One region of the Carnobacterium sp. 17-4 genome, then DNA from elsewhere that is predicted to be linked to it. Evidence: predicted binding sites of a transcription regulator. Region 1 holds the regulator's gene; each other region holds the start of a gene.

Region 1 (3,586 bases):
GCAACTGGCGAAGGTTTACTCGAAACATCTAATCTTACTTTAGAAGCTGATTCATCTATCAAATCAATGGCTTTATCTGGTAACTGTCTTGACATAATATAACGTGATGAGTACTTAACCGCAGCATGTACTGCCTCATCTGTAATTTCAACACCATGATGCTCTTCATAACGAGAACGTAATCCTAACAATATCTCTTCAGCTTCTTCTTCTGAAGGAGCATCCACATGAATGGGTGCAAATCGTCTTTCTAAAGCTGCATCCTTTTCAATATACTTTTGGTATTCATCTAAAGTTGTTGCTCCAATCGTTTGCAACTCGCCACGCGCTAATGCAGGCTTCAAAATATTCGATGCATCAATTGCACCTTCTGCTCCACCAGCACCAATTAAAGTATGCAATTCATCTATAAATAAAACCACTTCGCCATCTTGATAAATCTCATCAATCACTTTTTTCATTCGTTCTTCAAACTCACCACGATATTTTGTACCAGCTACCAATGAACCCATATCTAGCATCATTAATCGTTTATTGGCTAATGCAGCTGGAACTTCTCCATCAATAATTTTTTGTGCTAAACCTTCTGCAATGGCTGTTTTACCGACACCAGGTTCCCCAACCAAAACAGGGTTATTTTTTGTTCGGCGACTTAAAACTTGAATAATACGTTGGATTTCTTTGTGACGACCAACAACTGGATCTAGCTTTCCTTCTCTTGCGACAGCTGTTAGATCACGAGCTAGTGAGTCCAAAGTAGGTGTACCGGCAACTTGTTTAGCAGCTGGCTTAGCTTTTCTTCCTTTACCATTCGTTACATCGCTCAAACCGATTTTTTTCAATACGATTTGACGAGCTTTATTTAAATTAATGTCTAAGTTGTTTAAAATTTTAGAAGATAAAATATCTTCTTCACGCAATAATCCTAGCAATAAATGTTCTGTACCAACAAGCGCTGATCCCATGCGTCTTGCTTCATCTGTTGCAAACGTAATGGCTTGTTTGGCTCTTGGTGAATAAGGAAGAATCGCATTTTTAGAAAGGTACTTCATTGTTCCATAACCCGTAAAGTGTTCAATTTCTTCACGAATATCCATTTCAGTAACAGAAAATTGTCTTAACGTTTTTCCTGCAATACCATCTTGTTCCATAATTAACCCTAAAAGAATGTGCTCAGTTCCTACAGAATGATGACGAAATCCTTTTGCTTCTTCTTGCGCCATGATCAAAACCATTCTTGCTTTTTCAGAAAATAATTCATCCATTCATTTCGCCTCCGTTTTTATACTTTACTCATATTTTAAATTGTTTAAAAAAGCTATTAGTAATTTAGCTCTTAATTCATTTTCATCTGCTCCGCTAGAATTTAGGAGTGACTTTTCCATTACTGCTAACATGATGTTTGCCTCTCGTTTAGTCAACATCTCAGATTCAAATAATCTCTCTATAATAGAATAAGCATTCTTTTGAGAAATCTTTTTCCCAATAATATCAATCATCATATCCAGCATTTCAGCTTCAGCTAACAACTTCACTTTAATGATTCGTATATACCCGCCACCACCACGTTTACTTTCAACCAAATAGCCTTGTTGTACAGTAAAGCGAGTATTTATCACATAATTTATTTGAGAAGGAACACAATTAAATCGATCTGCCATTTCACTACGCCTAATTTCGACTTGTTCATCTTGACCTAAAACTTTTTTTAAATAAGCTTCAATGATATCCGACATGTTTTGATTGTGCATGGGGTACTTGTTACTAAAACATTTTAATGTATGGTAAAGATTTTATCTCTAATTGCTCTACATTGCAATGGTGTTTTTTTAGTAACACTCCTTTTCTTTTAGTCCTAACACTAGACGTATTATTTAGCTTACCTTTAAAATTGCTAAAAGCAAATTAAATTAATAGTGGAGGATGCCTCCAGTTAACCCCTGGAGCATTCTTGACTAATACTGACTTTCATTATACGAGAAATAAGAAGATTTGAAAAGCATCTCTACTCACTTTCTTCTAATTCAGCTTGTAAATTCCCTTTATGTGCAATCATGCTCACCTGGCTAATAAACAAAAAAAGATAATTCCTCTAAAACAAGAGAAATTATCTTTTTAAATTATTTATCGGGAAGACAGGATTCGAACCTGCGACCCCTTGGTCCCAAACCAAGTGCTCTACCAAGCTGAGCTACTTCCCGTTACTGAGTTATTCTCTTTTTCAAAAGAAATGCACCCAAGAGGACTTGAACCTCTAACCCCTTGATTCGTAGTCAAGTACTCTATCCAATTGAGCTATGGGTGCAAATGGTGCCGAGGGCCGGAATCGAACCGGCACGGTGATCACTCACCGCAGGATTTTAAGTCCTGTGCGTCTACCTGTTCCGCCACCCCGGCATTAGAACAGCTGTTTATTCTTGCGAATGACCTCACTAGTTGAACTAGTAAGCGAAAGACGGGATTCGAACCCGCGACCCCCACCTTGGCAAGGTGATGTTCTACCACTGAACTACTTTCGCAAAAAAATGCCGGCTAAAGGAGTTGAACCCTCGACCCTCTGATTACAAATCAGATGCTCTACCAACTGAGCTAAGCCGGCTAAAGTGGTACTTCACTAATCATTCAACTAAAAAATGGTGCGGGTGAAGGGACTTGAACCCCCACGTCTCGCGACGCTAGATCCTAAATCTAGTGCGTCTGCCAATTCCGCCACACCCGCAATAAGTCTGGCATAACTAACCCTGTTTGAATGATTAGTTATGAGTCATGCAGGATTCGAACCTGCGACCCTCTGATTAAAAGTCAGATGCTCTACCAACTGAGCTAATGACTCATGGTGGAGGTTGACGGGATCGAACCGCCGACCCTCTGCTTGTAAGGCAGATGCTCTCCCAGCTGAGCTAAACCTCCATGGGATAAAAAAAAATAATTGAATTTGCGTGGCAACGTCCTACTCTCACAAAGGGAAACCCTTCACTACCATCGGCGCTAAGAAGCTTAACTTCTGTGTTCGGCATGGGAACAGGTGTGACCTTCTTGCCATCATCACCACACAATTTCAATCAAAAGTCCGTTGGACTCTCAAAACTGGATAAAGTTTAAAGTGTAATTCGTTTGCTTACCTTTGTACACCGGGTATTGCTTTGGTTAAGTCCTCGACCGATTAGTATTGGTCCGCTCCGTATATCGCTATACTTCCACTTCCAACCTATCTACCTGATCATCTCTCAGGGGTCTTACTCACTTACGTGATGGGAAATCTCATCTTGAGGGGGGCTTCACGCTTAGATGCTTTCAGCGTTTATCCCGTCCACACATAGCTACCCAGCAATGCCCTTGGCAGAACAACTGGTACACCAGAGGTGTGTCCATCCCGGTCCTCTCGTACTAAGGACAGCTCCTCTCAAATTTCCTACGCCCGCGACGGATAGGGACCGAACTGTCTCACGACGTTCTGAACCCAGCTCGCGTACCGCTTTAATGGGCGAACAGCCCAACCCTTGGGACCGACTACAGCCCCAGGATGCGATGAGCCGACATCGAGGTGCCAAACCTCCCCGTCGATGTGGACTCTTGGGGGAGATAA
Region 2 (3,586 bases), 810 kb from region 1:
GCAATTAAGTGGATATCTAACTCTTTTTTTAAAGTTAACATATCTAAGGCAATTTCACGATCTAGTGTTTTGTGGTATTGTGATTCCCAATTTAATTGATCTGGCAAGTGGCATAACGCTCCGTTAAAGTTAACCATGGGCGTTTCCATACCTAATTGAGTATAAAACTGTTTGCTATTTCTATAAGGTCTACCTGTTACAATTGAAACAAGGTGACCAGCATTTCTTAAAGTTGTTAAAACATTTTGTGTTCTTACTGAAATTTCAGAACGATTATTCAATGTAGTGCCATCTAAATCAAGAGCAATTAATTTTTTATTCATCAAAATCCTCCGACTATTCTTCATTTGTCTTTATAAAAGCTTCTATGTTTCTTTTATGCTACACTTGTACTACATAGAACCTTTACTAATAGTGTACCACAAAGCCTATAAGAATAAATATAGAAAGAGGTCAGATAGATGATAACTGTAAAACAGGAAAAGGTGAATGGCATCCCTTTACTAGAGGTTGTTTCAACAGAAAGTGAAAATGAAACTTTGCCAACTGTCGTTTTTTATCATGGGTGGACAAATTTTAAAGAAAGTTCTTTAGTTCATGGATACGAAATTGCTAAAAAAGGATTTAGAGTATTGATTCCTGAAGCTTATTTACATGGTGAAAGAAGTCAAGGAGCACCAGTAACCGAAAGAAGTATGGAATTTTGGGATGTTGTTCAACATAGTATAGTAGAATTTCCAACTATAATTGATCATTATGTAAACGCTGGATTAACAGATCAAAACCGTATCGGCGTGTCTGGCCTTTCTATGGGCGGTGTAACAACTTCAGCGTTATTAACGCAATATCCTTGGATAAAAACAGCTGTTGTCTTGATGGGAAGTCCTGCACCAATCCCTTTTTCTAAATGGTTATTGACCTCTAAATGGCAACAAGGAGTAGAAATCGATTTTGAGTCAGAACAATTTGCTCCTGCTATCGAATCATTAAAAGCTATTTCGCTCGATTTACAACCTGAAAAAATTGATGGTAAATTTATTCACTTCTGGCATGATGAAGACGATGAATTAGTCCCTTATCAACCGACTTTTGATTTTTATAAAAAAATAAAAGATCAAGATTATGGTCAACATGTGAGTTTTACAACAACAGAAGGATATGGCCATCATGTCCCATATATAATTTCGGTTGAAACAGCTGAATTTTTTAATAAACATTTATAAAAAAATCACAAACTCTCGTTGAAATGATTTACTTCACCTCTGATAAAAGGTAAAATAAAGTTAAAATGAGAAGGTGGTTACCCAATGAAACCAACTAGTGAAAATCAGATGGAAGAGCTTAAAGGACTCATCATGACAGCTTTAGAACAAGTTATAGATCCAGAACTGAACATTGACATTGTCAATCTAGGGTTAGTTTACGCTATCGAATTGGTGGATGAAAATCGTTGTGTGATAAAGTTAACGTTAACTACAATGGGCTGTCCATTAGCAGATACCATTACCAATGATATTATGACAGCTATGCAATCGATTCCTGAAATTACTTCAACCGAAGTTAAGCTAGTTTGGTATCCTGCTTGGGATACTAGCAGAATGAGCCGTTATGCAAGAATTGCATTAGGCGTTAGATAAAGAAAAGTTTACTCTATTAAAAGTTAGAGTAAACTTTTTAACTCTAGTAGTTGAAACAATGTTGAAAGTAAATTCTAATCTCTTAAACTTGCAAATTGAGTTCAAAAATTCAATTGTTTTTGATTGACCTTTACTGACTAATTAAATATAATATGATTAGTAAAAATCAAGGAGGGGTTCCAATGGATATAGAAAAAATGACCACTACAATGCAGCAAACTCTTGGCGAAGCTCAAAGTATTGCCGTAACCAGAAAGCATCAAGAAATTGATCTTCTCCATTTATGGAAAGTGTTTTTGACTCCTGATCATTTTGCACGTGGACTTTATCAATCTCTCGGAATCGATACAGATGATTTTGAATTTTTTGTAGACCAAGAATTAGACAACTACCCAACTGTGGAAGGCTCAAACGTTCAATATGGACAAGGAATGAGCCAAAACTTATTTCGATTGCTAACGGAAGCTGATACTTTAAGGACTGAATTTCAAGATGATTTCCTTTCAACCGAAATCGTTTTGCTAGCACTGATGAAATTAAAGAACCACAGCTTGACAAAGTATTTAACCAAAAATGGATTAACTGAAAAAGCATTAAAAGCTGAAATTGAAAAAATAAGAGGAGGAGATCGCGTGACCTCACAAAATCAAGAAGAAACTTATCAAGCACTTGAAAAATATGGAACTGATTTGGTCAAGGCGGTAAGAAGCGGAGATCAAGACCCAGTCATTGGAAGAGATGATGAAATTCGTGATGTGATTCGTATTTTATCTCGTAAAACAAAGAATAATCCTGTATTGATTGGAGAACCTGGTGTCGGTAAAACGGCTATAGTAGAAGGGTTGGCTCAACGAATTGTTCGAAAAGACGTTCCTGAAAACTTAAAAGGAAAAACTATTTTTTCATTAGATATGGGTGCGTTGATTGCAGGGGCTAAATACCGTGGTGAATTTGAAGAACGTTTAAAAGCCGTCTTAAAAGAAGTGAAAAAAAGTGAAGGACAAATCATCTTATTTATTGATGAGATCCACACTATTGTAGGTGCTGGTAAAACAGAAGGCAGCATGGATGCAGGAAATCTATTGAAGCCTATGTTAGCTCGTGGCGAATTGCATTGTATTGGTGCAACCACACTAGATGAATACCGGAAATACATGGAAACGGATAAAGCACTGGAAAGACGCTTCCAGAAAGTACTCGTTGATGAGCCAACTGTAGAAGAGACCATTAGTATTTTAAGGGGATTAAAAGAACGTTTTGAAATTCACCATAGTGTTAATATACATGATAATGCTTTAGTTGCTGCTGCAACGTTATCCAACCGCTACATCACGGATCGCTTTTTACCGGATAAAGCCATTGATTTAATAGATGAAGCTTGTGCAACGATTCGAGTGGAAATGAATTCACGACCTACTGAATTGGATCAAGTTTCACGTCGTTTGATGCAGCTGGAAATTGAAGAAGCAGCGTTGAAAAAAGAAAAAGATGATGCTAGTATCCGAAGATTAGAGATCATTCAGGAAGAATTGTCTAATCTACGTGAAGAAGCCAATCAGTTGAAAATGAAATGGGAAACTGAAAAAGAAGAAGTCGCTAAGTTGCGTAATAAACGTGCTGAAATTGAAAAAGCGCGTCATGAGTTAGAAGAAGCTGAAGGCAACTATGACTTAGAGCGTGCCGCTGTTTTAAGGCATGGACAAATTCCTGCTTTAGAAAAAGAATTGAAAAAGCTAGAAGAGGAACAATTAGCTGCCCAAGGGAATTCAATCAGACTTGTACAAGAATCGGTAACAGATGAAGAAATTGCTGTCGTTATTGGTCGGATGACGGGTATTCCTGTTAGTAGATTAGTTAAAGGAGAACGTGAAAAATTGATGCACTTAGATACGTCATTAAGTGAACGAGTCATCGGTCAAGATGAAGCGGTACAAAGTGTATCAGATGCG
Region 3 (3,586 bases), 180 kb from region 1:
AATAGGATAGCTTCTTAAACAAGTTCGTTTGAGTATAGCAGTCCCCTTAGTGTAATGGATATCACGCAAGATTCCGATTCTTGAAATGGGGGTTCGATTCCCTCAGGGGGCATTTAAGCGTGCCTAACGATGTTGGTATAACAATACTTTGAAATGTGTGTCGTACAATTACCACATACTATTGAAGTGAATACATGTAAAATTCAGACCCGAATTTCGTGGGAATACTTGCGATTTTTGGATCTTTTTTTCTATCTCATTTGTTCTGCAATATCTCTTGTAATTTTCATTGGTTGGACTTATTTTACAAATGGCTGTATAATTCCAACTGTTAAAAAATCATTATTGAACGGATATATATATAGTTTGTGTATATACAATTTGGGTGAAGGTATGAGCTAATAGCCCGTTATGGAAGGATCGATTATTGAAAATGAAAGAAAATTTTTGGCAAGATTTGCCACGTCCGTTTTTTGTATTGGCACCGATGGAAGATGTAACGGATGTTGTGTTTCGTCATGTAGTGAGTGCAGCAGGTAAACCAGATGTGTTTTTTACAGAGTTTACAAATACCGTTAGTTATTGCCATCCAGAAGGGCGCGATAGTGTACGTGGTCGTTTAACCTTTACTGAAGATGAACAACCGATGGTAGCTCATATATGGGGAGACGAACCAGAACACTTCCGCCAAATGAGCATTGGTATGGCAGAACAAGGTTTTAAAGGAATCGATATTAATATGGGCTGCCCGGTACCAAATGTAGCAGGTAAAGGAAAAGGTAGTGGTCTTATTCGTCGTGCTACTGTTGCTGCAGATTTAATCCAAGCAGCAAAAACAGGAGGACTACCGGTAAGTGTCAAGACCCGATTGGGTTATACAAATATCGATGAATGGCGTGATTGGTTGACACACGTTTTTGAACAAGATATTGCTAATCTTTCTATCCATTTACGGACAAGAAAAGAAATGAGTAAGGGCAATGCGCACTGGGAAATGATTTCAGAAATAAAAAAATTGCGTGATGAAATTGCACCTCAGACACTTTTGACGATTAATGGAGACATTCCAGATCGCGAAACAGGTTTGAAACTTGTTGAAGAATATGGTGTGGACGGCGTTATGATTGGGCGTGGTGTTTTTCATAACCCTTATGCATTTGAAAAAGAACCAAAAGAGCACAGCAGCCAAGAATTGCTGAATTTATTTAGATTGCACTTAGATCTTTTTGATAAATATACCGTTGATGAACCCCGTGCATTCAGACCACTTCGTCGTTTTTTTAAAATCTATGTTCGTGGTATTCGTGGAGCGAGTGATTTAAGAGTGCAGTTGATGGAAACAGAAACAACGAATCAAGCCCGTGCATTACTTGATGAATTTGAAGAAAAGAATAAGGATATTTTAGGGGAATAAAAAGAGTATCGCTCTATTAAGATTAATTTTTTTATGGTGGATAAAAGATGAAGTAGATAATAACCTTTTAGAAGCTTATGATTTTTTGAATAAAATATTTATGTTATAATTATTTTATTGAAAATGATTGAATTGTATTAAAGTTTTTAAGGTTGTTTTTGTGATTAGAGTATAAATTCTAATCACTTTTTTTTCAAAGTTAGCAAACGAAAAAAATTGACCTTTTTTGACCAATGGAGTAAAATATACTTAGTAACTCATAGTGTGAATCGTTTAATTGCACTATAAAAGAAACGAATAATTGAGGAGGAAACAAATTATGAATTTAGTCCCTACAGTAATCGAACAGTCATCAAGAGGTGAACGTGCCTATGACATTTACTCACGTCTTTTAAAAGACCGTATTATCATGTTAAGTGGTCCAGTAGACGATGATCTAGCAAATGCTGTAATCGCTCAGCTATTATTTTTAGATGCACAAGATTCTGAAAAAGATATTTATATTTATATTAATTCTCCAGGTGGTAGTGTAACTGCTGGTTTAGCGATTTTTGATACAATGAACTTTATTAAAGCAGATGTACAAACTATAGCAATGGGAATGGCTGCTTCAATGGGTAGTTTCTTATTGACAGCTGGTACAAAAGGAAAACGTTACGCATTACCGAATGCTGAAATTATGATTCACCAACCATCAGGCGGATCTCAAGGGCAAGCTACTGAAATTGAAATTGCTGCTCGTCACATTCTTAATACACGTGAACGCTTGAATAAAATTTTATCAGATCGCACAGGACAACCGATTGAAGTAATCAAACGCGATACAGATCGTGATAACTATATGTCTGCAGAAGATGCAAAAGCTTATGGTTTGATTGATGAAATCATGGAAAACAGCTCAGCTTTAAGCTAAATAGTGTAGACTCGTTTAGATAAGTAATATAAGTGAAGAGTAAAGAAAAAAGAGATTAGAGCAACGCTTCAGTCTCTTTTTTTTTGCTCTATTAGTCAGTGAAATGATTATAAGTTGAATCCATTTAATTGATCCAATATTATCTGTATAATAGAATTAACAAGTGAAAAAGGGAGGATATTTGATGGATATCAGTAACATAAAGGCAGACAAAGTAAATACCGCTTATGGAATTAAAATTGGAAGTGATGACGCTCCAGTTAAAGTGATTGAATTTATTAATTTAAAATGCCCTTATTGCAAAATGTGGTATGAAGATTCAAAAGATGTATTAACCGAATATGTTTTTGCTGGGAAAGTACAGCGAATCATTAAGCATTTTGATAAAGAAAAACCGAGTTTAAAAAAAGGGAATATTGTGCACCGTTATTTAGATTATTCAAATCCTGAAAAAGCGCTTGAAGACATCGATTTCTTTTTTGCTCACCAAGATGAGTGGGGAAATTTAGAATCGTTTGATGATATAGCTGCTTATGTAGTTGAGAAAAGAAAATTAACCTTACAATCAAATGAATTGGCAGCTCAAGAAATTATCCAAGAGGCGAACCAAGCAAATGTTGTATTTGTACCAACCGTGTTTATTGGTGAAGAAATTTTTGATGAGCATATTACGCAACAAGAACTCAAAAACTTGATTGAAGCGCGCATTTAAAAAATAGCTTGTGAAAAAGACATATCTTCTACACAATTTTAATGGAAAACTTATAAACATAATAGTTGAAAGATTAATAGATAACTGGTACAATTAACGTTGTGAGAGATGGTAATAGCACTTTTTTAGTGCTACTGTTGAATGATAAGAAAACATGTACAGGAAACTGAAAGTTTGATTTTCATTTTGATTCTCTTGTTTTTTTAAGTAGCAATGGTCGCTGAACGACTAACGCGGTCACAAAGCGACCAACGTAGGAAGAGGTCGCTTATGCAAAATGTATTATCTGTTATTGAAGAAGTCATTCCAGATATCATGTATACACTGCAGAATCGTTACCACATTTTGCGCAATGTTTTTTTATTGGGTCCTGTTGGAAGAAGAGTTGTATCTGATCGTATGGGGATTACAGAACGTGTTCTACGTACAGAATCAGAAGGCTTAAAGAAACAAGGGCTGATAAAAACTTCAAAAATGGGAATGGAGCTAACCGAAAAAGGGGAATCCGTTTACCACCAATTAGATCAGTTAATGGGTCAACTTTTGG

Evidence for each region. The regulator CtsR, encoded in region 1, represses protease genes until heat stress. The targets are predictions, from matches to a motif close to TTGGTCAAAAAAGGTCAAANA.
Region 2: a site for CtsR is predicted at 1,758-1,778, ahead of clpB (ATP-dependent chaperone ClpB). Genes of this name have one in related genera too.
Region 3: a site for CtsR is predicted at 1,628-1,648, ahead of clpP (ATP-dependent Clp endopeptidase proteolytic subunit ClpP). Genes of this name have one in related genera too.

What each region holds. Positions count from the first base shown of each region.
Region 1 is NC_015391.1:224,622-228,207, reverse strand. Features, by position in the region: gene CAR_RS01165 (ATP-dependent Clp protease ATP-binding subunit) at 1-1,265, opposite strand, end outside; gene CAR_RS01160 (CtsR family transcriptional regulator) at 1,290-1,751, opposite strand; tRNA gene CAR_RS01155 (tRNA-Pro) at 2,128-2,201, opposite strand; tRNA gene CAR_RS01150 (tRNA-Arg) at 2,232-2,305, opposite strand; tRNA gene CAR_RS01145 (tRNA-Leu) at 2,309-2,397, opposite strand; tRNA gene CAR_RS01140 (tRNA-Gly) at 2,448-2,519, opposite strand; tRNA gene CAR_RS01135 (tRNA-Thr) at 2,527-2,599, opposite strand; tRNA gene CAR_RS01130 (tRNA-Leu) at 2,635-2,719, opposite strand; tRNA gene CAR_RS01125 (tRNA-Lys) at 2,761-2,833, opposite strand; tRNA gene CAR_RS01120 (tRNA-Val) at 2,835-2,910, opposite strand; rRNA gene rrf (5S ribosomal RNA) at 2,938-3,053, opposite strand; rRNA gene CAR_RS01110 (23S ribosomal RNA) at 3,144-3,586, opposite strand, start outside.
Region 2 is NC_015391.1:1,033,421-1,037,006, forward strand. Features, by position in the region: gene CAR_RS05060 (Cof-type HAD-IIB family hydrolase) at 1-323, opposite strand, end outside; gene CAR_RS05065 (prolyl oligopeptidase family serine peptidase) at 462-1,223, shown strand; gene CAR_RS05070 (metal-sulfur cluster assembly factor) at 1,308-1,637, shown strand; gene clpB (ATP-dependent chaperone ClpB) at 1,820-3,586, shown strand, end outside.
Region 3 is NC_015391.1:404,281-407,866, forward strand. Features, by position in the region: tRNA gene CAR_RS02005 (tRNA-Arg) at 41-112, shown strand; gene CAR_RS02010 (tRNA dihydrouridine synthase) at 434-1,414, shown strand; gene clpP (ATP-dependent Clp endopeptidase proteolytic subunit ClpP) at 1,734-2,327, shown strand; gene CAR_RS02020 (thioredoxin domain-containing protein) at 2,512-3,039, shown strand; gene CAR_RS02025 (sugar-binding transcriptional regulator) at 3,310-3,586, shown strand, end outside.